DNA from 3 places in the Rhizobium atlanticum genome. Region 1 is predicted to be linked to each of the others. Evidence: predicted binding sites of a transcription regulator. Region 1 holds the regulator's gene; each other region holds the start of a gene.

Region 1 (10,024 bases):
ATCAGAAATTCCAATTAACCTGATTTCGGTTAATTGGAATAATGTTTGAATATGACGATCTCGTCCGCACGCGACATATTCAGCTGATATCGCGCCTTTTCGTCCAACATGTCCTTGTCGAGCGAGCCGTCACTCAGCAGCGCCACCTGGCTTTCCAGATGTTCGCGCTTCGCCTTCAGGACGGCAAGCTCTCTTTCGCGCGCGACGCGCTGACGCTCGAACGTCTCCGTCGCCCGCAGGCCATAATCGCCATGGATGCAATGATAACCGAAATAGGAAAGGAAGGCGACCGTCATAGCCGGGATGACGAAGCGGCCGAGCTTTCTCTTCTTATGATGCTTTGTCCACATACACGCATGCTCTTGAACGCATTACCAATTCGTTCAGCATAACGCGCAGAGATTAACCGTTCATTGACCGTAACCGCCGGCAAGAAAAAACCCGCGCCGGTGAGGCGCGGGTCGAGCATTGCAAATCAGATCGGATCAGCCTTTGATGATCGAGCGGCCGGCATATTGGGCCTGGGGGCCCAGGCCCTCCTCGATGCGGATCAGCTGATTGTACTTGGCGAGACGGTCAGAACGCGACAGTGAGCCGGTCTTGATCTGGCCGCAGTTGGTGGCGACGGCGAGATCGGCAATGGTCGAATCTTCCGTTTCTCCGGAGCGGTGCGACATGACGGCTGTATAGGCTGCCTTATGCGCCGTGTTAACGGCATCAAGCGTTTCCGTCAGCGAGCCGATCTGGTTGACCTTGACGAGGATCGAGTTGGCGACGCCCATGCGGATGCCGTCGCGAAGGCGGGCCGAGTTGGTGACGAAGAGATCGTCGCCGACGAGCTGAGTCTTCTTGCCGATCAGATCGGTCAGCGCCTTCCAGCCCTCCCAGTCGTCTTCGGCCATGCCGTCTTCGATCGAGATGATCGGGTATTTGCCGGCGAGCTCGGCCAGATATTCGGCCATGGCGCCCGACTCGAGCGTGCGGCCTTCGCCCTCCAGAACATACTTGCCGTCCTTGAAGAATTCCGTCGAGGCGCAGTCGAGGCCGAGGCACATGTCGTCGCCCGGCTTGTAGCCTGCTTTCTCGATCGACTTCATGATGAAGTCGAGGGCTTCGGGCGCACTCTTCAGGCCGGGAGCGAAGCCGCCTTCGTCACCGACATTGGTGTTGTGGCCCTGCGCGGCAAGCTCCTTGCGGAGCGTATGGAAGACTTCCGAACCCATGCGCACGGCGTCGGCGATCGAATCGGCGCCGACCGGCAGGATCATGAATTCCTGGAAGTCGATCGGGTTGTCGGCATGAGCGCCGCCGTTGATGATGTTCATCATCGGCACCGGCAGGAGGCTGGCGGAAGCGCCGCCGACGTAACGGTAAAGCGGCAGGCCGGATGCCTGGGCCGCAGCTTTGGCGACGGCGAGCGAGACGCCAAGGATGGCGTTGGCGCCGAGGCGCGACTTGTTCGGCGTGCCATCGAGCTCGATCATGATGTTGTCGATCTGGATCTGATTTTCGGCGTCGATGCCGCCGATCGCGTCGAAGATCTCGGTGTTGGCGGCCTCGACCGCCTTTTCGACGCCCTTGCCGAGATAGCGCTTGCCGCCGTCGCGCAGCTCGACCGCCTCATGTGCGCCCGTCGAGGCGCCCGAGGGAACGGCCGCGCGGCCCATGCTGCCGTCTTCGAGATAGACGTCGACTTCGACGGTGGGGTTGCCACGGCTATCGAGGATCTCGCGGGCGATGATATCGGTGATTGCAGTCATGGGTTCTTCCTGCTCGGTGGGTGATAAGTCGTTCGAAGCCTGTCATAATCGAAGGCGTGCAAATTACAATGGCGCAATTTCCCGCCTTCGAAGGTGTATGGCATCGTGGCCTAGACCACGATCATGTCAGCCTGTTGAACGTTAGGCCTTGGCGATCGCATCGAAGGCAAGCAACTTCTCGAGCAGTCGCGGCATGTCCTTGAGATAGACCATGTTCGGCCCGTCGGACGGTGCATTGTCGGGATCCTGATGGGTTTCGACGAAGACGCCGGCAATTCCCGTCGCCACTGCCGCGCGCGCCAGCGTTTCCACGAACTCGCGCTGGCCGCCGGAGGAATCGCCCTGCCCGCCCGGCTGCGCCACGGAATGGGTGGCGTCAAAAATGACGGGAGCCCCCATCGCCGCCATGATCGGCAGCGAACGCATGTCGGAAACCAGCGTATTGTAACCGAAGGAGGCACCGCGCTCGCACAAGAGCACATTCGGATTGCCGCTGGCGTTGAGCTTCTTCAGAACGTTCTTCATATCCCAAGGGGCGAGGAACTGGCCCTTCTTGACATTGACGGCGCGGCCGGTCCTAGCGGCGGCGATCAGAAGGTCGGTCTGACGGCAGAGGAAGGCCGGGATCTGCAGGACATCAACCACCTTGGCCACCTCGGCGCATTGCTCGGCCGTATGGACGTCGGTTATGACGGGAACGCCGAATTCCTTCTTGAGGTCGGCAAAGACCTCCATGCCCTTTTCCAGGCCGATGCCGCGTTCAGCCGAGAGCGAGGTACGGTTCGCCTTGTCGAAGGAGCTCTTGTAGACGAGGCCAATGCCGAGCTTGCCGCAAAGCTCCTTCAGCGTGCCGGCGACCATGAAGGCGTGATCCCGGCTCTCCATCTGGCATGGACCGGCGATCAGCGACAAGCGGCCAGTATTGGAAAAAGCGACCTGGCCTTCGCCTTCGCCGATCCTGACTTCGGAATTCGTGTCGGTGCTCATCGTGTTTCCTCGAAGGCGAAGAGCGCACCCTGCCCGGGCGTGGGCTTCACCAGAATGCGATTGTTCTTGCGTGTGAATGTGATCCCGTTAGCACCCAAATGCGCTTCTGTCACGGCAAGATCGATGACGTTGAAGAGGATTGCCCGCCCCCGCAGGCCGCGATCGGCTGATGAGACAGCGGTCTCGAAATAGGCCTCCAGCCCTTCCGGCGTCATCAAGCTGATCTTTGCATTCGATGCCGCGATATTCATGCCGAAACCGGTTTTCTCCACCGCCGCCTGCCCAATCGCGAGCCCGACGAAGGCGGCGAATGCCGCCGGGTCCGGTGCACAAAGTGCGATCTCGGCAATGCCGATCACGCCATTGGCGTGCGTCTCCAGCGCGGCGCGATCTGTAGGGAACGAAGTGATGCGCTGGCAAGTAAAGAGAAAGAAATCGGGGGCGCGCAAATCAGCTGCAAAGGCCAGCTTAAAGCTGCCGACGCTCTCCGAACCGTCCCGCATCCGCATCGGCCGGCTGAACTGCAACATCTCACCGGCGCTCGCGCCGTTGCTGACGAAGCGCTTATGATCGAGGTCGGCATCCTCGCTGAGGAAGGCCAGCGCAGAAAGTCCCTCCTCGCCGCAGCGGAAACGGAAGGCGCGATTGCGGGCGATGAAGACGTTGCCCTGGCGGGCCGCTGCTTCGCTCTCGTCGACACTCGCCACGCCAAGCGGCTCCAGATAGGTCTTGTCGGCGAAAAAGACGCAGGCATTCTCCGTTCCGAAGGGATGGCGCGCATCGGCGGCGACGGTGAAACCGAGCTTGCCGAGCCTCTCACGCGCCAGATCGATATTGACCACGGGCAGCACGACATGATCCAGCGGGTGCGACCTGGCGGAATGCGCGTTCATGAATATCCCTCCTGAAACCGGCAAGAGATGTGCGACAGCACCTCCCTCAATGCAAGACATGTGCGCCAATCCAGCAAATGAAAATAAAAATCTCCGCGAGTTGACGTGAACTTTTACGGAAATTTAGCTACTTGCGGAACACATATGGAACATATAGTGTCCGTTCTGGATTTGTTTCAATCACGGGGTCTGACGTCGATGCTCACGCGCAAACAACAGGAGCTTCTCCTTTTCATTCATGAGCGCATGAAGGAATCCGGCGTTCCTCCCTCTTTCGACGAAATGAAGGATGCCCTGGATCTCGCCTCGAAATCCGGCATTCACCGCCTGATCACGGCGCTTGAGGAACGCGGCTTCATTCGCCGCCTACCGAACCGCGCCCGGGCGATCGAGGTGATCAAGCTTCCGGAGGCCTATAACCCCAGTCTTCAGCGTCGCGGCTTTTCGCCGAGCGTCATCGAGGGCAGCCTCGGCAAGCCCCAGCCGGTCGCCGCCCCCGCTGCGCCAAAGCCGGTCGCCGACAATGGCAACTCCGTCTCCGTGCCGGTCATGGGACGTATCGCCGCCGGCGTTCCGATCTCGGCGATCCAGAACAACACCCACGATATCGTCGTTCCTGCAGATATGCTCGGCTCCGGTGAGCACTATGCGCTGGAGGTCAAAGGCGATTCGATGATCGACGCCGGCATCTTCGACGGCGACACCGTGATCATTCGCAACGGCAGTACCGCCAGTCCCGGCGATATCGTCGTTGCCCTCGTCGATGACGAGGAAGCAACGCTGAAGCGTTTTCGCCGCAAGGGCGCCTCGATCGCGCTCGAGGCCGCCAACCCGGCTTATGAGACCCGCATCTTCGGGCCCGACCGCGTCAAGGTGCAGGGCAAGCTCGTCGGCCTCATCCGTCGCTATCACTGACGCCGGATGGGCTGGAATCGGTAAAACGATCATTGCGCCAATCATAGGCGCGATGGCGCATCCATGGTCGCGACAAAGCATCGAAGGCGGTGGTGACCTCCAGGCCGGCATCGGCGAAGCGCAATTCGAGCGAACCGGTCCTGCGCAGCGTCTCGCCGGTGAAAAGCGTGCCGCCTGAACGGCAGCTGTTGAAACGCAGACGGACCGAGGTCACGACGATATCGGCCGTATCGCAGGCCGGGCCGAGATAGGCGGCATTGTCGATGACGGTGACGGTGACGATATTGCCATTGCCAAGTCTTGATGTGCACCAAGCCTTCTTGACGCAGGAAAAACGGTTTGCTTCACCGCCTGCGGCGGCTGCCCGCATCGCTGCACTCGCTTCGTTCTGCTGATCGCGGGAAAGCCTGACACGGCGGTCTTCTCCTTCCGGCGGAATGGCCGGACCATCCAGCATCTTCGGCGGATCATGTGTCGGCAGCACCAGCGCTCTCTGCCACTGGTCGAATATGAAATCCGGCGGGTTTTCACGGTTGGAAGCTATTGCCTCAGCCGCGACGACCGCAACCAGACTGCCATCCTCCGAAATCACCAGATCCGGCGGCCGGGGAACCGGCAGAAGCAGCACGATGAGCGTCGAGATGGCGATGATCGATGTGCCGACGTGGCGCAGCCGAGTGCGCAGCAGCGTCAGCAGCAGAAAGCCTGCCACCGCCACTGCGAAATACCAGCCGGGCAAGCGGCCGATGCCGATATCACCGCCCCAGCCGGACACCGTCTTGGCAACCGCAATCACCAGATCGAGGCCGAATCCGACGACCTTCCAGAGCGGAGCGTCCAAACCGAAAGGCATGAGCAACATCGCCAACAATCCGGCCGGCATGACGATGAAGGAGATAATCGGCATCGTCGCAAGGTTTGCCGGCAGGCCGTAAGCCTTCAGGCGATGAAAATGCTCAATCGAAAACAATGCGGTGGAAAAGCCGCCGATCAGCGAGGTCAGGAAGACGCCGCCGAAGAAACCGGCGACGGCAACCACCGGCCTGATGATCGGCAGTTTCAGAAAAGCGTTTTCGCGGACACGCCTGTCCTTCCACAACTGATAGCCCGATACCAAGGCCAATGTGGCGGCAAAGGACATTTGAAAGCTCGGTCCCAATACTTCCGAAGGTGAAATGGCGATGATGATGAGCGCGGAGAGAACGACATTGCGCAGGCTGATCGACGGCCGGTCGAAGAAGACGGCAATCAGCATGATGGCCATCATGATAAAGGCGCGCTCGGCCGAAACCCCGAAACCGGAGATCAGGTAATAGGCGGTGACGGCGATGAGCGCGCCGGCAGCGGCGATCTTCTTTGTCGGATAGGCTTGGGCGACGCCGGGAAAGAGGCTGAGCAGCATCCGAAAGCCGACGAAGAAGATGCCAGCCGACAGCGCCATGTTGAGGCCAGAGATCGCGACGATATGGGCAAGGCCGGACTGGCGCAGCGCCTCCGTCGTCGCGTGCGATATGGCGCGCCGTTCATCCGTCACCAGGGCAGCGGCAAAGGCGCCGGTATCACCGGGCAGGATCGATCTTATGCGGTCGCCGATGCTGCTGCGCAGTTGGTAGAGCCATTCGAGCAGGGCGTCCGCCGTCGACCTGACCGCCTGCGGGCCTGCCTCCAAGTCGAGTTTCTCCGGCGCACCATAGAAGAAACCGTTGGCGCCGATGCCGTCGAATAGGCACCGAAGGAGAAGTCGTTGAGCGCGGGAAGTGCGGGGCCCGCCGGCGGCGTCAGACGTGCCTTGCCGGTAATGATGTCGCCGATCTCGGAAGGCGCATCGGCGCCCCGGACGATCGCGGTGATGCGTCTCGGCGGCCGTTTCAGCTCCGGCGCCTCGGTGCCGGCGACGGCAAGAATGTAGCGCCAGCGCCCGCGCCCGTCGCCTTCCCGCCGTTCGACGCGGCCAGTCACCGTCGTCGTCACGGATGAATCGAGGATCACCGTCGAAGCCCGCCAGCTCTCGAACTGAGCTGAGAGCATGCCGCCGGCGAAAAGTGCCAGCGCCATGAAACTTGCGCGCAAGGCCGGTCGGCTGGGATCGGTGAGGAAAACCGCGGCCGCCGACACCAGCAGGCAGAGCAGCGATGCAACGAGGGGAACATCCGATGCCGCAAGAAACCAGAATGCCGAGCCGGCTCCGAGGAAGACCGGCGAGAACAGCAGCAGGCGGCCATGATCGGCCTCTTCGCCCAGCATGCGGGCCCCGGCACGCAGCGATTGCCCGGCGGTGGCGAGCAGCCGACGATGCAATGGGGTCTGCGACTGTGTCCTTACCGATTGAGTCACCACCGCAGGCGCAGGAAAATCTGGCGGATCGGCAAGGCCGACGCCCGCTTGCGGCCGCAATTCGGCTGTGGTCGTTTCCTGCATGCCCCGCCCAAGATCACCCGCCAGGCGCTAACAATGCAACCTTCAAGCAAATCCGGCAAGGATAATCGATTGAAATACGAGGGAAAATCGTAAGCGGCAAAAGGCCAGTCGAATCATCGGCTTCCGCTATGCGTGCGGCTCATCGCTGCGGTGCCTAAAAGGTGATGCCGCAATGCACAAAATGCCGTCACGGTAACTTGGCATTAGCGTCACGATCATATAGCTATCGGAAAGGACGCTTAACCCCTATGGCGCTTTTGTGGCGCCACCGACATTTCGGAGGACAGCATGACGGATCAAAGCGCTACAATAAAAATCGGTGACAAATCGGTTGACCTCGCCGTTAAAAGCGGCACGATCGGCCCGAGCGTCATCGACATCGGTGCCCTCTACAAGAACACCGCTTCCTTCACTTACGATCCGGGCTTCACCTCGACCGCATCCTGTGAATCGAAAATCACCTATATCGACGGTGACGAAGGTGTGCTGCTGCACCGCGGCTATCCGATCGAGCAGCTGGCCGAGCACGGCGACTTCCTCGAGGTCTGCTACCTCCTGCTCTACGGCGAACTGCCGACGGCCGCGCAGAAGAAGGACTTCGACTATCGCGTCACGCACCACACGATGGTGCATGAGCAGATGAGCCGCTTCTTCACCGGCTTCCGCCGCGATGCACATCCGATGGCCGTCATGTGCGGCTGCGTCGGCGCACTGTCGGCCTTCTATCACGACTCCACAGACATCACCGATCCGCACCAGCGCATGGTCGCCAGCCTGCGCATGATCGCCAAGATGCCAACGCTTGCCGCCATGGCATATAAATACCATATCGGTCAGCCCTTCGTTTACCCGAAGAACGACCTCGACTATGCGTCGAACTTCCTGCGCATGTGCTTTGCCGTCCCCTGCGAGGAATATGTGGTCAATCCGGTGCTTGCCCGCGCGATGGACCGCATCTTCATCCTGCATGCCGATCACGAACAGAACGCCTCGACCTCGACCGTCCGTCTCGCCGGTTCATCGGGCGCCAACCCGTTCGCCTGCATCGCCGCCGGCATCGCCTGCCTATGGGGCCCCGCGCACGGCGGCGCCAACGAAGCAGCGCTCAACATGCTGACGGAAATCGGCACGGTCGACCACATTCCGGAATATATCGCCCGCGCCAAGGACAAAAACGATCCGTTCCGCCTGATGGGCTTCGGTCACCGCGTCTACAAGAACTACGATCCGCGTGCCAAGATCATGCAGAAGACGACGCATGAAGTGCTCGGCGAACTCGGTATCAAGGACGATCCGTTGCTGGAAGTGGCGATGGAGCTGGAGCGCATCGCGCTCACCGACGAATATTTCATCGAGAAGAAGCTCTATCCAAACATCGACTTCTACTCCGGCATCACGCTGAAGGCGCTGGGCTTCCCCACCACCATGTTCACAGTGCTCTTCGCCCTTGCCCGCACCGTCGGTTGGATCGCGCAGTGGAACGAGATGATCGAGGATCCAGAACAGCGCATCGGCCGTCCGCGCCAGCTCTATGTCGGCGAACCCAAGCGCGACTACATCCCGGTTTCGAAGCGCTGATCGCTTCAGAGCTCAAAAAGAAACCCGGTCAGGAATGGCCGGGTTTTTTCTTTTCCAAAACGTCGAGAAGGATTTCGGCGGCCTGTTCACCTGGCGGCTTTTCCGTCTGCATGCGCTGCCAGATGAGCTCGTAGCCTTCCTTCATGGCCTTCAGCTGATAGGTATCGGCCGACAGCCTTTCCATCCAGCGTGCAAGGCTTGCGCCGCGGACGACATCGTTCAGATATTCCGGCACGACCGGGTAATCGGCGATCAGATTCGGCAGCGCGCCGGTCCAGGTCTTGATGCCCGATGTCAGCATGCGCATGATCCAGTCGACCTTATAGGCGGAGACGACGGGAACGTCGGCAAGTGCGAGTTCGAGTATGACGGTTCCAGACGCCGCCATGGCTGCATCGGCCTCGGCAAAGGCTTTCCATTTTGCTTGCGCGCCGACGACGATCTCCGGCTTTACCGCCCATCCCGCCGTCATTTCGCGGACGAGCGCTTGCCTGTGCATTACGGTCGGCAGAATGAAGCGTGTCTGCCCATTACGGGCGACGATTTCATTCGTGGCGACCTCGAAATAAGGCAGAAGCTTCTGGATCTCGGAGGAGCGCGAGCCGGGAAGAAGCAGGATCGGGCCCTTGCCTGGCTTCCTTCCCACGCGCAGGCGACGTGTCTCCAGCAGCGCTGGGTCGGCGACCAGACGATGCCCGACATATGTCGTCGCCGGCCCATTGAGGCGCTGCATGGCTGCCGGTTCAAAGGGCAGGACGGCAAGCACGTGATCGACATAGCCGAGCATGCGCGTGGCGCGATATTCCTTCCAGGCCCAGACGCTCGGACAGACATAATTGACAACAGGCAGATCGGGCAACGCGGTGCGCACGCGCTTGGCGACGCGATGGGTGAAATCGGGACTGTCGATAATGACAAGGATATCCGGCTTTGCAGCGACGATCTCAGCCGTGGTGCGACGGATCAGGGCAAACAGCCTTGGCAGCCGGCTCAGCACCTGGGTGATGCCCATGATCGACAGCTCGGAAAAATCGAACAGGGATTTCAAACCTTCCGCCTGCAGCCCCTCGCCGCCAACGCCGACAAGCTCCACCGGTCCGCTGTAAATCCGCTTGAGCCCCGCTATGAGATCGGCCCCGAGCAGATCGCCCGACACTTCTCCGGCAATGACCGCGATCTTCAGCGGCGTCCCGTTCATTCGACCCCCCATGCCGGCAGACCGCGATCGATGCCGCAGACGAACAATCGAGCCTCGTCGGCGGCGCTGATGACCGCGGCCCGATCAAGCACCAGTGAGCGACCGGCTTCGATTGCGATGCCGGCAAGGCCGGCTTTCGCAGCGTTCAGGATCGTCGCAACGCCGATCGCCGGCAGGTCGGCGCGAATATCCTGTTGCGGCTTGCAGAGCTTGACGAGCACGCCGCGGCGGCGCGGCGAGATCCGTCCGGCGGCCCTGAGGCCGGCGACACGGTC
Region 2 (10,024 bases), on a different contig from region 1:
GCGGTGCTCTCCGATGACGATATCGTCGACATGCTGAAGAAGGGCGGTGTCGATCTCGCCCGCCGCACGGTCGCGAAATACCGGGAAGCGATGAACATCGCTTCCTCGGTGCAGCGCCGCCGCGAGAAGCGGGCGCTCGCCAAAGTCGCGGGCTTCTGACGCAGCAGCACGCTTCGATCTGGATCGAAGCATCCACCTTCCAAATTGGCCTATTTCTCCCGCGTCTTGAACGAAGATCGATGTGCCTATGACGCCGCAAAAGCCGAACCTTACCAGAGAACTTGTCCTGCTTTTGGTGCTTGCGACCCTCTGGGTTCTTCCTACACCTTTATCAAGATCGGGGTCGAAACGATCCCGCCGGTGACCTTGATCGCGGTGCGCACACTGATCGCCGGCGCCATTCTGCTGGCCGTGCTTCGCCATCGGCATGTCCGCCTGCCGCGCGATCGCGCGACATGGCGCCTGTTCGTCGTTCAGGCCTGCCTGAACAGCGTCTTTCCTTTCACGCTGATCGCCTGGGCGGAGCAGTCCGTCGATGCCGGACTGGCGGTGATCCTGAATTCGGCGACGCCGATTTTCACCTTCCTGCTGACCGTGTCGATAACCCGCCATGAGCCGGCGACGGCGCGAAAGCTTTTCGGCGTCGTCTCCGGGCTTGCCGGCATCTGCCTCGTCATCGGCGTCGAAGCGCTCGGCGGTCTAGGCGAAAGCCTGATGGCGCAACTCGCCATCATCCTGGCAACCATCTGTTACGCAGGGGCCGCGATTTTCAGCAAGAACTTTAGAGGCCTCCATCCTGCCGTGCCGGCGGCCGGTTCGCTGATCTCGGGCGCGGTCATTCTGATGCCTGTAAGCCTGCTCGTCGACCGGCCCTGGGGGCTCGATCCCTCGGCCGCATCGGTGCTGGCGCTGCTTGCCCTTTCTGCCTTTTCGACGGCACTTGCCTTTACGATCTATTTCCGCCTCGTTCAGACGCTGGGTTCGGTCGGAACCACGTCGCAAGCCTATCTCGGTGTGCCGATCGGTGTGGCGATCGGTATCGTCTTTCTCGGCGAGAGGCTGAGCCCGACGGCGTGGATCGGACTGGTCTGCGTCATTCTCGGTGTCATCGCCATGACGATGCCGCGCGCAACGCAGGCACGAAGCGCGGGAGCTGATGAAGGGAAAGTCGCCGGAAGGCTCCTTCCGTAGGAGATTTGCTACACCTTCTGCGAGCACGCCCGGAGCTGATTCGGCGCCCTATTGACTTTCCGGCAACCTCTGGCTAGAAGCCCGCCGCAATCGTCGCCGTGAACGGCGTTTGAAGTTATCCCCATCATCCCAAGGGCACCGAGGACCGCAGGCCTACGCCGATCTTGCTTGAGATTGCGCGAAGTGCTTGGATGAACCCGAGGCTTGGCGTAAACTGATACCCGCAAACGACCATAAGAAGGGAAACTCCATGAGTGTGCGTGTATCCGGGAAACATATGGAAATTGGTGAATCCTTCCGCCAAAAGATCGAGGACCAAATTGGAACGGCCATCACGAAATACTTCGATGGGGGGTATTCCGGCCAGGTGACCGTCGAAAAGGCGAGTTCTCGTTTCTCGGCAGACTGCAAGCTTCATCTCGACAGCGGGGTGGTGCTTCATGCCGCCGGCGAAGCGACGGATCCGCAGCTTGCTTTCGACGCCGCTTCCGAACGCATCGAGAAACGCCTGCGTCGCTACAAGCGCAAGCTGAAGGACCACCATGCCGGAAACCACCTGAATGGCTTTGCAGAAGTCTCCTATACGGTCATGGACTCCGTTCCTGATCACGAGGATGAAATTCCCGACGATTTCGCCCCGGCAATCGTCGCTGAAAGCACGAAGCAGTTGAAGACCATGTCCGTCGCCACCGCCGTGATGGCGCTCGACATGACCGACGAGCCGCTTCTCCTGTTCCGCAGTCCCGGCAAGGAACATCTGAACATCGTTTATCGTCGGCACGACGGAAATATTGGCTGGATCGATTCGGCCAATATCAAAGGCTGAGATCAGAGTGGTGAGCGGCGGTATCGCCGCCGCTCCTCGCATCAACTGATCCCGGCGACAGAAGGAAAAAGAAATGGCATTGGCAGATTTGCTCCATCAGGATGCGATCATTCCCGCCCTCAGAGTAAATTCCAAGAAACAGTTGCTTCAGGAATTGGCGGCAAGAGCCGCGAGGATCACCGGGCTCTCCGAACGGGAGATCTTCGACGTCATCCTGCAGCGCGAACGCCTGGGTTCGACCGGCGTCGGCAACGGTATCGCCATTCCCCACGGCAAGCTGGTGAACATTCATTCCATCGTCGGCATCTTTGCCCGGCTGGAGCAGCCTGTCGATTTTGAAGCGCTGGACGACCAGCCCGTCGACCTCGTTTTCCTGCTGCTTGCGCCGGAGGGCGCCGGCGCCGACCATCTCAAAGCCCTGTCGCGCATCGCCCGCGTCCTGCGCGATCAAGACCTGGTTGCAAAGCTGCGGGCCACCGATTCCGCCTCGGCGATCTACGCCTTCCTCAACGAAGAGCAGACGTCGAACGCTGCTTGAGCTGCATAATCCCTAAATGAAAAAAGGCGCCTGATTTCGCAGGCGCATTTTTTATTTACCCAGGGCTGAACGGTCAGAACTCTTCCCAGTTATCCCGAGCCACGGCGGCCGAGCCATGCGATTGAGGTGTGGTGCGGCGGGTCGCCGGCGCGTGGCGGACCACAGGAGCGGTTGCCAAGTGCGAGGGGGCCGCAGCCGGCGCACGCATCTGCCTCGCCACGGAGGCGAGCGCGGTCGCGTTGGCGGAACCGGACACCCTGAAGCGCGTGGCGAGCGTCTTCAGCGTCTGCGCCTCATCGTTGAGCGCCACGCTGGCGGCGGTCGCTTCCTCCACCATCGCCGCATTTTGCTGCGTCACCTGATCCATCTGGTTCATGGCCTGGTTGATTTCCTTCAGCCCCACCGCCTGTTCGCTGGCCGATGCCGAGATCTGCCGGATGAGGCTGTTGATGCCCATCACCTGTTCTGCGATCTTGTGCAGCGTCCCGCCGGCGCGCCCGACGAGATCGACGCCTTCCTTGACCTGGACGGCCGAGGTGTTGATCAGCGTCTTGATCTCCTTGGCGGCAGTGGCCGAACGCTGCGCGAGTTCACGCACTTCCTGGGCGACGACGGCAAAACCCTTGCCGGCTTCGCCGGCGCGAGCCGCTTCGACGCCGGCGTTCAGCGCCAGCAGGTTCGTCTGGAAGGCGATCTCATCGATGACGCCGATGATCCGCGATACCTCCGTCGAAGACTGCTCGATCCCTTGCATGGAGGCGATGGCCTTCTGCACCACTTCGCCTGATTTCTCGGCATCCTGGCAGGCGAGATTGACGTTGTCGGCAGCCGTGCGGGCATTCTCGGCACTGGAATCGACCTGGGCGGTGAGCTCGTTGAGCGCTGCCGCCGTCTCTTCCAGGCTTGCTGCCTGCTGCTCGGTACGTTTGGCGAGATCGGAAGCGCTGTTGCTGATCTCGCCGGTGCCGGCGCCGATATTGACGACGCTGAGATTCATCGTGTTGATGGTCTCTTCGAGGCTTGCAAGCGCGGCATTGAAATCCTGCTTCAGTTTGCCGTATTCGCCGGGGAAATCTTCGGTGATGCGGTAACCCAGATTGCCCTGAGACAATTCCGAGAGGCCGGCGCCGACGACCGAGACGATGCGACGCTGCAGCGACACCGATTGCTGCCGTTCCGATTCCGAACGGCCGCGCTCGGCCTCTGCGGCCTGTCGCTGGTGGGTGGCCTCGTCTTCGAGGCGCCTGGAGTCGGCGAGCTTGAAGCGGAACCCTTCGAGTGCCTTTGCGACCGAACCGACTTCGTCGGTACGGTCCTGGGCCGCGACGGGTTCGGCATATTCGCCGTCGCTGAGCGTTTTGACGCTGGCGACAAGGCTGCCGAGCGGCCTCTGCACGAGCGAGCGGACGGCGAAATAGAGCGCCAGCATCACCGCGCCGAGCACGATCAGGCCGGTGGCGATCATCATGTAGGTCTGATCCTGCACCGGCGCGTTAATCGCGGTGTGCGGGACGTCGACAAGCACGACCCAGGTGGCGTTGACACCGGGGACTTTGAATGGATAGACGACGCGGTCGAAAGGATCGAGGCCGTCATAGGTGAGGTTTCGGACGAGGCCGGGCTGCTTGTTCGACAGCGCCGCCTTGACGACGTCGGCGCCTTCGCCGTCATATTGCTTGGTCATCAGGTCGGGGACCGGCGCGACGATCCAGTTGCCGGCCTGCGAGAGCAGCGTCACGCGGCCGGAGCCGAAGGGGTGCAGCGCCTGAAGCTTATCGGTCAGCGACTTCAGCGAGATGTCGACGCCGCCGACGCCGATCATCTTGCCGCCCGACATGACAGGATAGGCAATGGAAGTCAGCAGCGTCGGTACGTCGGTTCCCTCGGCCATGTAAGGCGTGGTGATCGCGCCCTTGCCGCTGTCGGCAGCAAGCTTCCACCACTCAGCGGTATAATCATTGTCGAAGGTCGAATACTGGATGCCGCCATCCTTGGTTTTCGACCAATAGGGCGTGAAGGCGCCGTTCTTGTTGGTGCCTTCGTCATTGTTGTTGGCAATCTGGGTCGTCTTTCCGTCCAGCGCACCAAGCTGCTCGCAGAACCAGCTGCCGAAGGCGAAGGCATTCTGTTCCAGATTGGCTTTCAGCACGTTGATCATGCCCTTGCGATCGAGCGACTTTCCATCGTGGGCTCGGCCGATGACGCCTGACATGCTGCGGGCAGCGCTGGCGAGTTCGCCGACATTGGCGGCGATCTCATTGGCGATCGACTTTGCCTCGAGATTGGCTTGATCCATGGTCAGCATCTGAACGCGATCCCTGGTCTGGCCGATGAGGAAAAAGTTCGAAGCGATGAGAACAAGCGCGATGGCAATGCCGGTGATGGCGATAAGTTTCGCCGCAAGCGATTTCATGCGAAAAATGAACATGGGTTCCTCAGGCAAGGATGCGCCGAACGGGCATTCTTCGGCGCAGGAGCGAAGGCATGGCACCGTCATGGAGCAGCCGCATCAGCCGCGGATCCGCACATGCGACGATCCGGCGATCGCTGGGAGGATCGCCGGAGACCTGTTAAATTTAAATGAAACTTAAGTGGTTATATGAGCAAAACCGCAGAAATCTCCTTTAAAATTGAAGGACATCTGCCGACGTTTCGCAGGCAGGCCAGGCTATATTCTGTCTGCGACTTCCCCACTCAAAGGAATCGACGGTTGCGCGCCTGATTTGAGGCATGCGAGCGAACCGGCGACGGCCGCGCGGCGCAGCGCTGTCGGAAAATCAAGCCCGTCATCGAGGCTGGCGGCGAAATAGCCGCAGAAGGTGTCTCCCGCTCCGACCGTGTCGACAGGATCGATCGCCAGCCCCTGCGCTCTTGAGAGGACCCCGTCACGAATGGCGATGACGCCATCGCCGCCGAGCGTCACGATCAGGGTCTGGCCGGTTTCATGATGCAGGCGGACAAGCGCTGCCTCGCGCGCTCCTGCGTCCATGCCGTCCTGTCCGGCAAGTCGCTCGAACTCAGTCTCATTGGCAATGACGATATCGGCGAGGCGTCCGAGACGCGGCGCATCGGGAATCAGTGGGGCGAGGTTGAGGATGCTGGTGATGCCCTTGGCGCGTGCGGCCGAGAGCGCGCGTTCGACGGCCGCGACCGGCACCTCAAGCTGCAACATCAGTATGTCGCCTTCGTGCATGCGGCCGATCGCGGTTTCCGCATCGGCGGGCGCGACCAGGCCGTTGGCGCCCGGCACCACGGCAATCATGTTCTCGCCGTCGCCGCCGACCAGGATCAGCGCCGTTCCTGTGGGACCGTCGATATGCTTGACGAGGGAGAGATCGGTTCCCGCTTCATCGAGCAGGGCGAGCGCATCGGCGGCGAAGCCGTCCTTGCCGACGGCGCCGGCCATATGCACATAGCGGCCGGCGCGGCGGGCTGCCAGCGCCTGGTTGGCGCCCTTGCCGCCGGCGGCCGTGGCAAAACCGTTGCCGGCCACCGTTTCGCCGGGCTTCGGCAGTCGCTCGGTCGTGGCGATGAGATCCATGTTGATGGATCCGAAAACTGTGATCATCAGGCTGTCCCGTCTTTTGGAGCATGCCAATGACATCATGCTCCTGCTATTTCATGGGTCGAGACACTGCCCGAAGCGGTCACTCCTCGTCAACCACCCGAAGCTTGAGAAGGCCGGTACGGCTTTCCACGGATTTGGCCGGGACCTCGCCGTCGCGGGCAGGCTTTGCGTCGCCGCCTGCCTCGAATTCCAGCGCCCCGATCTTGGCGCCGCGTTTGGTGAGCTTGTCGGCTGACGTGACCACCATGTCGATATCTTTCTGCGCCATAGCGAAATGGCCCTGCAGCTTGCGCACCCGCTCGTCGAGGCGGCCGAGATCGTCCATCAGGAGCGCCACCTCGCCCTGGATCAGATGCGCCTGCGCCCGCATGCGCTGGTCTTTCAGCACCGCCTGGATGACCTGGATCGACAGCATCAGCAGCGATGGCGAGACGATAACGATGCGCGCGCGGTGTGCCTTCTGCACCAGGGCCTCGAAGTTCTCATGGATCTCCGCGAAGATCGATTCCGACGGCACGAAGAGAAAAGCCGTCTCCTGGGTTTCCCCCTGAATCAGATATTTCTCTGAAATATCCCGGATATGAATCTCCATGTCGCGGCGGAACTGCTGGCTGGCGATCTTGCCGGCCTCGGGGCTGGCTGCGTCGCGGATGGCGTTCCAGGCTTCGAGCGGGAACTTTGCATCGATGACGAGCGGCGGCGCGCCGTTTGGCATGCGGATCGTGCAGTCCGGCCGCGAACCGTTCGAGAGCGTCTGCTGGAATGCATAGGCGCCCATCGGCAGGCCGTCCGAGACGATCGTCTCCATCCGTGACTGGCCGAAGGCGCCGCGCGTCTGCTTGTTCGAGAGAATCGCCTGCAGTCCGACCACGTCCTTGGCGAGCGTCTGGATATTGTTCTGCGCGGCATCGATGACCGCCAGCCGCTCCTGCAGGCGCTGCAGGTTCTCATGCGTCGATTTCGTCTGCTCGGTGATCGTCGAGCTGACGCGCTGCGACATGCCGTCGAGACGCTGGCTGATTGCCTGGTTGAGCTCGCTCTGACGCGCGCCAAAAACCTCGGCCATGGCCGTGATGCGGCCCTGCATCTCCGCCTGGATCTTCAAAAGCTCGGCCATGCGCGCCTCGCTTTCGCCAGCCCGCAGGCTCGCCTCCTCCGCCTGCTCGCGGCGGAGGCTGGCGCTGCGCAAGAGAAGGATGATCACCAGAAGCACGAAGGCGACAAAAACGCCGCCGGCAAGCGCCAGCATGGCCGGACTCAGCGAGGCGTTGGAGAGGGCGAGCGATTCGGAATGAACGGTCATGCCGCAACCATAACAGAAGCTGCGGCAATACATAGATCAAAACGTGAACGAAATCCTCTGTCGCCTTTTTCCTCACCGATGCAGAAAATCGCCCCCGATTTAACCATTGCTCAACCATATTCGCCAAAATCTGTGCCGCAGAATTCCCTCCAGCGCCGTTGCGCCAAGTACAGAGATTTCCATGACATCCCAGCAGACCGACAGTGCACTCAGGCAGCGCCTCGATTTCATCGAACTGGACGAGGCGGCGCGCCGGTCGATACGGGATCTCAGCCCCGTCATATCAGAGCTAATCGGCGGTGCCCTCGACAAGTTCTATGCCAAGATCGCCAAGACCCCCGCCGTCTCAGGCTTTTTCGCCGACAAGAACCATGTCGCTCATGCCAAGAAGCGGCAGCAGGATCATTGGGGCAAGCTTGCAGGCGGCGCCTTCGACGAAACCTACGTCGACGGCGTGACCGCGGTCGGGCGCACGCACGCCCGCATCGGGCTGGAGCCGCGCTGGTATGTCGGCGGCTATGCCCTGGTTCTGTCCGAGCTCGTCAAGGGCATCATGGAGAAGCAGTGGCCGTCGGTCTTTGCGCGCCAGCAGGGCAAATTGCTCGCCGAAAGGCTGTCGGCGGTCATCAAGGCCGGCATGCTCGACATGGATTATTCGATCTCGGTCTACCTCGAGACGCTTGAAGCCAAGCGCCAGGCTCTGGAAGAGCAGCGTGCCCAGGCCGAGGCCGATCAGGCGATGGCGCTGGAGCAGCTGCGCCGCGGTCTGGAGGCGCTGTCGAGCGGCGATCTCGAGGCCACTCTGCCATCCGGCCTGCCCGGTAATTTTCGGCAGATGGCCGAGGATTACAACCGTGCCGTCAAGGCGCTGCGCCATTCCTTCGCATCGGTGCGCGACACGTCGGGCCATATCATGAATGGCGCCGACGTCATCTCCAATGCGACCAACGATCTCGCATTGCGCACTGCCCAGCAGGCGGCCGGCGTCGAGGAGAGTTCGGCTGCCCTGCAGCAGCTTTCCGTCAGCGTCGGCCAGACCGCCGCCAATGCCGAGAAGGCTTCGGACGCCGTACGCGAGACGCAGCAGAAGGCGAAGAATTCGGGCGAACTCGTCACCAGCGCCGTGTCGGCGATGGCCGGTATCGAGAAATCCTCGACGGAGATTTCCAAAATTATCGGCGTCATCGACGAAATCGCCTTCCAGACCAATCTTCTGGCGCTGAACGCCGGCGTTGAGGCGGCGCGCGCCGGTGATGCCGGCAAGGGTTTTGCGGTCGTCGCGCAGGAAGTCCGTCAGCTCGCCCAGCGCACGGCCGATGCTGCCAAGGAGATCAAGAACCTGATCTCGCAGAGTTCGAGTCAGGTTAACGAGGGTGTCGGCATCGTCTCGAGCACCGGCGAGGCGCTGAACGATATGATCAGCCGCATCGATATCATCAACCGCTTCGTCGCCGATATCGCCGCCGCCGCCCGCGATCAAGCGATCGGCGTCAACGAGGTCAGCGTGGCGATCCGCAGCATGGGCGAAATCACCCAGCAGAATTCCGGCATGGTCGAGCGCACGTCGGCGGAAACCCGCCGCCTCAAGGACGAGGTGGACCAGCTGATCGAGCTGTTGCGCCGCTTCCGCGTCCGTTCGGAAGGCCACGCCGTCGTCGGTGCCCGCCGGGCGGCCTGATTCAAATATGGCGAAATTCCGGGCGGGTATGCAAAAAAGCGTCTTCCCCGCCCGCCGGATAATTCCATAGCGGGAAAAGATGGGTTATGGGAACGCCCATGACCATCAAGCCACTCATCATTCTTCCCGACCCCATTCTCCGTCAGCTCTCCAAGCCGATCGAGCGTGTGGATGCCGACCTGCAGCGCCTTGCCGACGACATGCTGGAAACCATGTACGACGCGCCGGGCATCGGCCTCGCCGCAATCCAGATCGGCGTGCCGCGCCGCATGCTGGTCATTGACGTCTCCCGCGAGGGCGAGGAAAAGCAGCCGCAGGTCTTCATCAATCCGGAGATCGTCAAATCGTCCGACGAGCGCTCGGTCTACGAGGAAGGCTGCTTGTCGATTCCGGACTATTATGCCGAGGTCGAGCGCCCGGCTGTCGTCTCGGTCAAGTATCTCGATCGCGAGGGCAGGGAACAGATGGTGGAAGCCGATGGGTTGCTCGCCACCTGCCTGCAGCACGAGATCGATCACTTGAACGGCGTGCTCTTCATCGACCATATCTCGCGGCTGAAGCGGGAGATGGTGATCAAGAAGTTCACCAAGGCGGCAAAGTCCAAGGCCCTCTGACGACGATTGAAAATGGGCTTCAACGGCATTATGATATCATTGATATCATAATGGAGGCTTTGAGTGGGCGACCTTCTGATCCGAAATATTTCCGACGCAATGAAGCGAGACATCGCGGAAGCGGCCCAACGGAGTGGGAACAGCCTTTCTGATGAGGCGAAGGAGCTTTTGCGGGAAGCGCTTCAAAGAAAAGCCGAGGCCAAGCCTGAGCCTATGTCGGCATATGAAGCGATACGCGCCGCGTTCGTAAGCGAAAACGCGGTGGACGACGAATTTGTCGCAGTCATGAAAGAAATCGAGGCCGCG
Region 3 (10,024 bases), on a different contig from region 1:
AGCTCGACCTCCAGCGGCCCGCTGTGGTGGGCGGCGCGGAAGAGCACGGCCTGCTGCTTGAGCTTCAGGCCTTCCTCGCGATTGTCGAGCACCTTGTCGGCGACATAACGCGCCTGCTCGGCCTCGTCCCGCACAGAAACCAGGCGCGGCCGCTCCGCCGATTGCCGCTCGGTCCAGAGATTCTTGGTGAAGCGCTCGGAGGCGAGATCGATGACGGCATTCGCCGCCGCCAGGATCGGCTGCGTCGAGCGGTAATTGCGGTCGAGGGTGACGATATCGGCGGCCGGGCTGAAGGCGGCGGGAAAATCGAGGATATTGCGAACCGTCGCCGCACGGAAGGAATAGATCGACTGCGCGTCGTCGCCGACGACGGTCAGCCCCTGTCCCTGGGGCTTCAGCGCCAGAAGGATCGAGGCCTGCAGCCTGTTCGTATCCTGATATTCATCGACGAGCACATGGTCGAAGCGGCTGCCGATATCCTCGGCAATCACGCTCTCGCCGACTATCTGCGCCCAGTAGAGCAGGAGGTCGTCGTAATCGAGCACGTTCTGAGCCTGCTTCGCCTCGACATAGCAGGCGAAAAGCTCACGCAGCTGTTGCTCCCACGCCGCGCACCAGGGAAAGGCGTCGCGGAGCACCTGGTCGAGCGCGGTTTCCGAATTCACCGCCCGGGAATAGATGGCAAGGCAGGTGCCCTTGGACGGAAAGCGGCTTTCCGTCTTTGAGAAGCCGAGATCGTGCCGGATGAGGTTCATCAGATCGGCGCTGTCTTCGCGGTCGTGAATGGTGAAATCGGCATCGAGGCCGATCTGTTGGGCATAATCGCGCAGCAGCCGCGCGCCGATGCCGTGGAAAGTGCCGGACCAGTTGAGCGCATCGGCCATGATGCCGGCATTCGAACCCAGCACATCACGGCAGATGCGCTCGACGCGCCGCGCCATCTCGGCGGCCGCCCGGCGCGAGAAGGTCATCAGCAGGATGCGGCGCGGATCGGCGCCCTTGACGATCAGATGGGCGACGCGATGCGCCAGCGTGTTCGTCTTGCCGGAGCCGGCGCCGGCAATGACCAGCAGCGGCCCGGCAATATGACTGCCGTCGGTGAGCGTGCCGTGCTCGACGGCCATGCGCTGCTGGGGATTGAGCTTTTCGAGATACATCCAGCCGTCCGGTCGGGCTCCCGCAGAATCACTGCGAGAAGATTAGATGTTCCTTGAATGTTCGCGATTTCAGCCGCTGTCAAGTCTGCGGCGCGGCGATCCTCAATCGGGAAAATCCGGTCCCACCTCGCGCCGCACCAGTTTCAAGCTGCGGTCCGGCTGAAGAATATAGGTTTCCTCCACGCGCTGCCCCGTCTCATTGTAGAACTGATTGTAGACGGCGCTGCCGATCGGGGATTTTGTGAGCTTGGTCCGTGGCTGGCCGCCATAGGTGATGCTCCCGGGAATGGGTTCCAGCGCCGGGCTATCAGCCGAGGAGCAGCCGGCCAGCAAAACCGCGGCAACAAAGGCGGGCAGAAGCACTTTCATCGTCGTCATCCCTCTTTTCGAACCGAATATGGAAGGCGTAGCCTCCTTCGCCAAGGGCTGCCTGCCCGCAGCCCTCTTGAAGGTTTCGTGCGTCGGCGCGGCGGTGTCGACGGGCGGCCTAGATAGCGGAAGCATCGTCGGCCGAAGCTATGTGCATAGCCGCCTGTTGCGGCGCTGAGGGAACCAAGTGAGCCCCCACGTGTTGAAATGCCGGACCTGAAACGCTGGAGACCATCATGCAGTCGCTTCTTCGCCTCTGGGCAACGACCTTGATTATCGGTTGCGGTGTCTTTGCCGGCTCCGCCTATGCCTCACTCGAAACCGGCACGAATTATTCCGCCCTTCCGAAGGACCAGATCGCTCTCAACGAATACACCGAGACGGCCGCGTGCAAGCCGGCAGAGCCGCACTATCTGCCGTCCTTCATTCGCGCGGCGGACGGTACGATCATCGGTGTAGGCTATCTCGAGGTGGAAAATGAAGGCGGGGCGGACTGCTGAAAATCCGATCTGCTCGAACGAGGCTCGCCTGCTTTTCCGGTGACGAGCCTCTGACCATCATCATGATGGCTGCCTGTTTTCTATCGAAGCACCTGTCCCAGGCGCAACGCCTTTTGCGCCAAAACCCGGCGCCTGCTGGATGCAAGGTTAAGCAAAAATTAGACAATGTATCGTTCCGGCACGTCATGCCGATCAAATCGACAATAGCCGACGGCCTTGCTAGTGCAGCTTCAGTTTCGCCTCTTCGGCCGCCGCCAGGAACTCGGCTCTCGCCTCCTCCACGCTCTTGCGCCCGTCGAGCGCTGCCCGGCAGGTGCTGCGCGCCTTGATATAATGAAGCCCGCGCGAACTCGGCCAGAAATCCGCTAGGCATTTCAACGCATCGAACGGCCCGGTAACCGTTCGCGCATCGGCATCTTCGAAACCGACCGTGACCGGGCTGTTCCATCGTTCAGTTGCCATCGATACTCCTCCAAGATTGTCGACAGAAACAGGATGCTGCGCCTCCCATTCTCAGGACGGACGCCGCCATGGTAGGCATTCTAGCGCGATTTTTGCCGTCAACAATGGTGAATCGTTTGTTGCTGATCAGGCCACTGCCAGCTTGAGTGACGCGGATCGCCTGGGTGTGCGCGACCGGAGCAATTTTGAGTAGTCGCAGATAAGTTGTATGCCGCTAGCGCGATGCTACCGCTACCGTGTTCGGAAAGCTGGGGGCTCGACATGGGTTTCGATCGAAATTTGATTCAGGCTGCTTTTCTCTCAGTGGCGCTGGCACTGCCGGCGTTCGCCGGCGGCGCAGAGATGTCAGCCGAAGAGGCCTTCCTGGCGCGTATACACTCTGACGTCCTCCCAAGAATGCAGCTGGAATATCTGCAAACCGCCGTCAGTCAGTTTGTACACGCGATCGATATCGCTGCCTTTCGCGCACGCTTGATGCGCGAAGAGGCATTACAGCAATGGTATGTCGAGGACATCTACGATGGAGTGCCTGTGAGGGTAAATGCCGAGCTTCTTGACAGATGGGCCCTGTCGCCATCCATGCCCTATCGTCTCGAAACTGATGTTCCCGATTGCGCTCACGGTAGCGTGCTGCTTCCCACTTGTCCCTAGCGCTCATCGAGCGCAGACGTAATAATGTCCGCTGCTGAAAGAAAACTGGTGCTGCCGAGTGGGATTGAACCACCGACCTCACCCTTACCAAGGGTGTGCTCTACCACTGAGCTACGGCAGCAGGACCAGATCCGCGTGGAGCCGGGCGGCTCAATTGCGGGAACGGGGCGGCTATTGCCACAGCTTGACGACAAGCGCAAGCCGCAAAATCCAACTTCGCGTGGATAGAGATGCAAGGGACTTTTGGATCGGCGCGAATTCGGCTAATTCTGTTGACATGAACGACAAGACCGAAGCCGGCCAGAAGAGCCGTAAAGAGGCGATCGAGGCACAGGCGAAACTGCGCCGCGAGCGCGCCGCCGAAAAGCTCAGGGAAAATCTTTCCAGACGCAAACAGCAGGTGCGTGCCCGCCGTTCCGGCCAGGCCGACGAAACTAACGGGCTGCCCGCCGCAAAAATGGACGAATCGTAATGTTCCGTCCCTGGCGAATTGAAGCCTCTTCATAAATCCCCTAAACACCTCACTCCTTCTTTCAAGGCAGAACTTTCAGGAAGTAAGCGCACATGGATCGTATCAGAATTGTCGGCGGTAATGAGCTGAATGGCATCATTCCGATTTCCGGCGCCAAGAATGCCGCACTGCCGCTGATGATCGCCTCGCTTCTGACCAGTGACACGCTGACGCTGGAAAACGTGCCGCACTTGGCAGACGTCGAGCTTCTGATGCGCATCCTCGGCAATCACGGCGTCGATGTCGCCGTCAACGGCCGCCGCGAGCGCCAGGAGGATTCCTACGCCCGCACGATCCATTTCACCTGCCGCACCATCGTCGATACCACCGCTTCTTACGAACTGGTCTCGAAGATGCGCGCCTCCTTCTGGGTTATTGGGCCGCTCTTGGCGCGTGAGGGCCATTGCCGCGTTTCGCTGCCGGGCGGTTGCGCCATCGGCACGCGCCCCGTCGATCTCTTCATCGACGGCCTGACGGCACTCGGTGCGACCATGGAGATCGATGCCGGCTATATCAATGCCCGGGCGCCGGACGGCGGGCTGATCGGTGCGCGCTACACCTTCCCGAAGGTCTCCGTCGGGGCCACCCATGTGTTGATGATGGCCGCGACCCTTGCCCGCGGCACTACTGTCATCGGCAACGCCGCCCGTGAACCCGAAGTCGCCGACCTCGCCAACTGCCTGAACGCCATGGGCGCCAAGATATCAGGCGCCGGCACCTCGACCATCACCATCGAAGGCGTCACCTCGCTGTCGGGCGCGCGTCATCGCGTCCTGCCGGACCGCATCGAGACCGGCACCTACGCCATGGCCGTCGCCATGGCCGGCGGTGACGTCGTGCTCGAAAATACCGATGTGGCGCTGCTCGAGACCGCGCTGGAAACCTTGCGCCGGACTGGCGCTGACATCTCCGCGACCAATAACGGCATGCGCATCAGGCGCAACGGCGCCGGCATCAAGCCGGTCGATATTGTCACCGATCCTTTCCCGGGCTTCCCCACGGATCTGCAGGCACAGTTCATGGCGCTGATGACCCGCTCCTCCGGCATCTCGCATGTCACCGAGACGATCTTCGAAAACCGCTTCATGCACGTGCAGGAGCTTGCCCGGCTCGGCGCCAGGATCACGCTCTCGGGCCAGACCGCGAAGATCGAGGGTGTCAAGCGCCTGCGCGGCGCCCCCGTCATGGCGACCGATTTGCGCGCCTCCGTCTCGCTCGTCATCGCCGGCCTCGCCGCCGAGGGCGAAACCACAGTCTCCCGCGTTTACCACCTCGACCGCGGCTTCGAGCGGCTCGAAGCGAAGCTGACCCGCTGCGGCGCCGTCGTCGAGCGCATCAGCGAGTAAGAGAGACCTTCATTCCGGTTGCGTAATCGGTCGCAGCATCTTATTTCCCTTGTCTGACGCATCGCCATTCCGGCGATGCCTGTTAAACAGCAAAAGCATGATGTCGTCCGAAAACTGCTCGCACTTTTCGGCATCCTGCTCTGGGGATTGAGCCTGAATGACCGACCTGAAGCTTGTTGCGCTTGATGACGAGGACCTCGCGATCATTTCTGCGCATATGCAGGATAGCGTCTTCAAGGTCGGCGACATCGACTGGTCGCCGCGCGGTGCCCAGTTCGCGCTTGCCGCCAATCGTTTCGTCTGGGAAAGTGCCGCGCGCAAGCGCAAGGGTTTCGAGCGCCGCCGCGCCGCTCTGGTGTTCAAGCGCGTGCTTGCCGTCCGTTCGCTCGGCGTCGATCGCGGCAAACGCGATGAGGTGCTGTCGCTGCTGGCGCTGCGTTTCGAGAAGAAGGGCGAGGGGCCGGATGGCACCATCGAGCTGGCGCTGTCTGGAACGGCCTCGATTGCGCTCGACGTCGAATGTATCGAGGTCCAGATGGCTGATATCGGCGGCGCATGGCAGGCGGCTTCCAAACCCCGCCACCCCTAAAGGGCCTGATGCCTGAAGTTTGAACATCGCGGTTCGAGTTGAGAAGGAATATAGCTCTTGGCAATCTGGCTGGATCAGGCATCGGAAGGTTTCGAGCAGCATTTTGCCGCTTTTCTGACGACGAAGCGCGAAGTGTCCGAGGATGTGAATTCAGTCGCCCGTGCCATCATCGATGATGTCAGGGCGCGCGGCGATGTGGCGCTGGCCGAATATTCGCTGAAATTCGACGGCATCGATTTTGCCAAAGTGCCGATGCGCGTCACGCCTGAGGAGATTGACGCCGCAATCGAGGCGGTGCCTGCCGAAGTGCTGGGCGCGCTGAAGCTCGCGGCCTTGCGCATCGAGAGCCACCATCGCCGTCAGCTGCCGAAGGATGATATCTACGAGGACGACATGGGCGTCGGTCTCGGCTCGCGCTGGACGGCGATCGAGGCGGTCGGGCTCTATGTTCCGGGCGGCACCGCAAGCTATCCGAGCTCGGTATTGATGAATGCGGTGCCGGCCAAGGTCGCCGGGGTCGACCGCATCGTCATCGCCGTTCCCGCCACCGGCGGTGCCGTCAATCCGGCGGTGCTCGCCGCCGCCAGGCTTGCCGGCGTCACCGAGATCTACCGTGTCGGCGGCGCTCAGGCGATCGCCGCTCTCGCTTATGGCACCGAGACGATCGCACCGGTCGCCAAGATCACCGGTCCCGGCAATGCCTATGTCGCCGCCGCCAAGCGCCACGTCTTCGGCACCGTCGGCATCGATATGATCGCCGGCCCCTCCGAGGTGCTGGTGATTGCCGACAAGGACAACAATCCCGATTGGGTCGCTGCCGACCTTTTGGCGCAGGCCGAGCACGATGCCAGCGCCCAGGCGATCCTCATCACCGACGATGCCCTATTCGGCAAGGCGGTGGAGCAAGCGGTCGGACGCCAGCTGAAGACGTTGAACCGCGCCGAGACGGCAGCGGCAAGCTGGCGCGATTTTGGCGCGGTCATCCTCGTTGCCGATCTGAAGCAGGCCATTCCGCTTGCCAATCGCATCGCAGCCGAACATCTCGAACTCGCCGTCGCCGATCCCGACCGGCTGCTCGACGGCATCCGCAATGCCGGCGCGATCTTCGTCGGTGCTCATACGCCCGAGGTCATCGGCGATTATGTCGGCGGTTCGAACCATGTGCTGCCGACGGCGCGTTCGGCCCGCTTTTCCTCCGGTCTATCAGTGCTCGATTTCGTCAAGCGCACCTCGATCCTGCGCCTTGGGCCGGGTGAGTTGCGCACCCTGGGCCCGGCGGCGATCGCGCTTGCGGTCTCCGAAGGCCTCGATGCCCATGCGCGGTCGGTCGCGATCCGCCTCAACCTCGATTAGGTGAGGGGATGGCGGCGGGCGAATTCCGGCTTTGCGACGTCGTCCTGGACGATACGATCGGCCGTTCGACGCCCGATGTCGAGCATGAGCGCGCCGTCGCCATCTTCGATCTGATCGAGGAGAACAGCTTCGAGCCACTCGGCCATTCCGGCGGCCCTTATCGGCTGAACATCTCGCTGGTCGATTCGAAGCTGGTCTTCGCCATCAAGACGGAAGAAGGCGGCGATGTCGCCACCCACATCCTGTCGCTTACCCCCTTCCGGCGGATCGTCAAGGATTACTTCATGATCTGCGAAAGCTATTACGAAGCGATCCGATCGGCGACGCCAAGCCGTATCGAGGCGATCGACATGGGCCGGCGGGGCATCCACAATGAAGGCTCGCAGACGCTGAAAGACAGGCTGGCCGGCAAGATAGAGGTCGATTTCGACACCGCACGGCGGCTTTTCACGCTGGTCTGCGTGCTCTACTGGCGTGGATGACGGCGATGGAGCTTGCCGGCGATGTCGAAGACGCGAAGAGGCCGGGCGCGATCCTCTTCATGTGCGGGCTGAACGCCATCCGCTCGCCGATGGCCGAAGCGATCGCCCGTAGCATTCTGCCGTCCAATACCTATATAAGGTCGGCCGGCGTTCGCGCCGGCGAGCGCGATCCCTTCGTCGATGTCGTGCTTGAGGAAATCGGGCTTTCCCTTGGGCGCCGCCAGCCGCAGACGCTTGATGAACTCGAGGACGATTATTTCGATCTGATCATCACGCTTTCGCCGCAGGCCCATCATGCGGCGCTGGAACTGACGCGGTCGAACGCGGTCGACGTCGTCTATTGGCCGACCATGGATCCGACGGTCGTCAGCGGGACGCGCGAACAGATATTGGACAGCTATCGCGAGGTCCGCGACCACCTGGCCGGTCTCATCGAAAGCCGGCTGCTCAGACGAAATGGCATTGCCGCGCAATCGGCATGAAAACAAATAAAGGAAAGCCTGATCAACAAGGTTCACAAACCTGCGTTGATTGTGTAGTTTCCGCCGAAATTTTAAAGGCGCGCTCTGCGCTGCCTCTGCAACACACAGGAAGAAAACCACTATATGCCGAAAGAAGAAGTCCTCGAATTCCCGGGAATCGTCACCGAACTTCTGCCGAATGCGACGTTTCGCGTGAAGCTTGAAAACGAACACGAGATCATCGCCCATACGGCTGGCCGCATGCGCAAGAACCGCATCCGCGTTCTGGCGGGCGACAAGGTGCTTGTGGAAATGACGCCCTACGATTTGACCAAGGGCCGCATCACCTACCGTTTCAAGTAAGTCTGCCCGCTCCCGTCCGCCGATGGTCGAGGTTTCATGGCGCTGAAATACAAGCTCATTCTGGCCTCGGGCTCGCCCCGTCGCGTCGACCTGCTCAACCAGGCCGGCATCGAGCCTTCGCGCCTGATGCCGATGGATATCGACGAGACGCCGAAGAAGTCGGAGCACCCGCGTTCGCTCGCCCGAAGGCTGTCGGCCGAGAAGGCCGAGGCCGCACTTGCCGCCATCAAGGGTGATATCACCTGGAAGGGCAGCTATATCCTCTCCGCCGATACGGTGGTCGCCGTGGGTCGGCGCATTCTCGGCAAGGCTGAATTCGCCGACGAGGCGCTGAGCTCGCTGCACCTCCTCTCGGGACGCAACCATCTCGTCTATACCGGCGTTTGCCTGGTGACGCCCGAACGCAAGATCCGCCAGAAGATCGTCGAGACCAAGGTGCGCTTCAAGCGGCTGTCCGGCTTCGAGATCGAGAACTATCTTGCCTCCGGCCAGTGGCGCGGCAAGGCGGGCGCTTATGGCATCCAGGGTCTCGCCGGCACTTTCGTGCAGAAGATGGTGGGCTCCTACACCAATGTCGTCGGCCTGCCGCTTTATGAAACCATTCTGCTTCTGACCGGCGAGGGCTTCGATGTGCATAGCCGGTGGCCGGAGGGCTGACCGACGGCCGATGCTTAAAGCGCGTCACGATCTCTCAGATCTCCGTGTCGCCCTTTAAGGCTTTGTTTTTATTCATGTCGCAGTCGCAAATCCGCTGACACTTTTTGCGCGCCATGCTACAGGACGGACCGATCATGCCCGAAGACAAGAAAGCCGCCGCCAAGGTCGAACCGCTGCGCAAGACGCGCCCTTGCCCGGAATGCGGCAAACCATCGAACCGCGAACATTACCCCTTCTGCTCCAACCGCTGCCGCGAGCTCGATCTCTCCCGCTGGCTGACCGGCTCTTATGCCATTCCGGTGGCCGACGACGAAACGAAGGCCGATTATCCCGACGAGGAAAACTAGGAGATTTCCTCTCCGAAGCTCTTATTTTTCCACATGAATCCGCAAAACCGGCAAGACCGTCAAAAAAGAGTCATTTGACGCTTGCCATGGCCGAACAAGATGCTATAACCCCGCTCGCTTCCGGGGCGAACCAAGGCCCCGCGGTTCTTTTCATCAAGAACACCGTAGCGAAGCGGGTTGGCCCAGGTAGCTCAGTTGGTAGAGCAGCGGATTGAAAATCCGCGTGTCGGTGGTTCGATTCCGCCCCTGGGCACCATCACGATGATCAGCATTGATATTGTTTGATTTTTCCAGCCTGAGTGTCCTGATATTATGCATGAACGAAAATCTCCGGACACATTTGTTCACGCGGCATGCCGAATTTAGCTCTCGTCATCGCCCTTCGAAACCAGCTAGATCGCACCTTTCGCAAGCCGCCTCTGATTGGTGGCTTTCGGCTCTGGAGATTGCATTGCCGCACGGGCCGCAGACCCTTGGGGCTGGACGCCAAGACCTACTGCGACAAGACCGCTCCAATCTATCGGCGTGAATTTGGGAATGAATTGCGCCCCGAGCGATGCGCCGATCAGGACGCTGCTTACTGGCCCTGACCAGCCCCTCAATTGTGAAATGCGAGCGGGGCTTCCGGCAATCGCTCCACGAACATGTTTCCACAAACGACAAACGTCGGCCCGCGACCGTTTGTCGAGGTTATCGGATGTCCGCGGCTCATCACGCGACCTCCATCGCTCTCTGGAATATGACCGGCTGCTGGTCGCGCGGAATGCGGTGTTGGC

What was found. The regulator LexA, encoded in region 1, represses DNA repair genes until DNA is damaged. The targets are predictions, from matches to a motif close to TGTTCNNNNTGTGTTCNG.
Region 2: a site for LexA is predicted at 7,459-7,476, ahead of PH551_RS03580 (DNA recombination protein RmuC). Genes of this name have one in related genera too.
Region 3: a site for LexA is predicted at 1,205-1,222, ahead of PH551_RS13490 (ATP-dependent helicase). Genes of this name have one in related genera too.

What each region holds. Positions count from the first base shown of each region.
Region 1 covers NZ_JAQJCJ010000009.1:5,824-15,847, forward strand. The annotation lists gene PH551_RS14410 (FtsB family cell division protein) at 30-350, opposite strand; gene eno (phosphopyruvate hydratase) at 486-1,760, opposite strand; gene kdsA (3-deoxy-8-phosphooctulonate synthase) at 1,902-2,747, opposite strand; gene PH551_RS14425 (VOC family protein) at 2,744-3,640, opposite strand; gene lexA (transcriptional repressor LexA) at 3,839-4,555, shown strand; partial or broken gene PH551_RS14435 (ComEC/Rec2 family competence protein) at 4,536-6,799, opposite strand; gene PH551_RS14440 (hypothetical protein) at 6,776-7,066, shown strand; gene gltA (citrate synthase) at 7,262-8,551, shown strand; gene lpxB (lipid-A-disaccharide synthase) at 8,580-9,749, opposite strand; gene PH551_RS14455 (LpxI family protein) at 9,746-10,024, opposite strand, start outside.
Region 2 covers NZ_JAQJCJ010000002.1:232,667-242,690, reverse strand. The annotation lists partial or broken gene rpoN (RNA polymerase factor sigma-54) at 1-159, shown strand, start outside; partial or broken gene PH551_RS03605 (DMT family transporter) at 248-1,191, shown strand; gene hpf (ribosome hibernation-promoting factor, HPF/YfiA family) at 1,442-2,017, shown strand; gene ptsN (PTS IIA-like nitrogen regulatory protein PtsN) at 2,091-2,555, shown strand; gene PH551_RS03590 (methyl-accepting chemotaxis protein) at 2,629-4,983, opposite strand; gene PH551_RS03585 (ribokinase) at 5,224-6,123, opposite strand; gene PH551_RS03580 (DNA recombination protein RmuC) at 6,203-7,426, opposite strand; gene PH551_RS03575 (globin-coupled sensor protein) at 7,608-9,104, shown strand; gene def (peptide deformylase) at 9,203-9,718, shown strand; gene PH551_RS03565 (FitA-like ribbon-helix-helix domain-containing protein) at 9,782-10,024, shown strand, end outside.
Region 3 covers NZ_JAQJCJ010000008.1:60,493-70,516, forward strand. The annotation lists gene PH551_RS13490 (ATP-dependent helicase) at 1-1,157, opposite strand, end outside; gene PH551_RS13495 (hypothetical protein) at 1,260-1,526, opposite strand; gene PH551_RS13500 (hypothetical protein) at 1,763-2,026, shown strand; gene PH551_RS13505 (DUF982 domain-containing protein) at 2,246-2,488, opposite strand; gene PH551_RS13510 (hypothetical protein) at 2,750-3,139, shown strand; tRNA gene PH551_RS13515 (tRNA-Thr) at 3,186-3,260, opposite strand; gene PH551_RS13520 (hypothetical protein) at 3,417-3,611, shown strand; gene murA (UDP-N-acetylglucosamine 1-carboxyvinyltransferase) at 3,704-4,996, shown strand; gene PH551_RS13530 (DUF2948 family protein) at 5,154-5,585, shown strand; gene hisD (histidinol dehydrogenase) at 5,643-6,938, shown strand; gene PH551_RS13540 (UPF0262 family protein) at 6,947-7,420, shown strand; gene PH551_RS13545 (arsenate-mycothiol transferase ArsC) at 7,417-7,902, shown strand; gene infA (translation initiation factor IF-1) at 8,026-8,244, shown strand; gene PH551_RS13555 (Maf-like protein) at 8,281-8,901, shown strand; gene yacG (DNA gyrase inhibitor YacG) at 9,036-9,248, shown strand; tRNA gene PH551_RS13565 (tRNA-Phe) at 9,429-9,504, shown strand; gene PH551_RS13570 (DUF1643 domain-containing protein) at 9,960-10,024, opposite strand, start outside.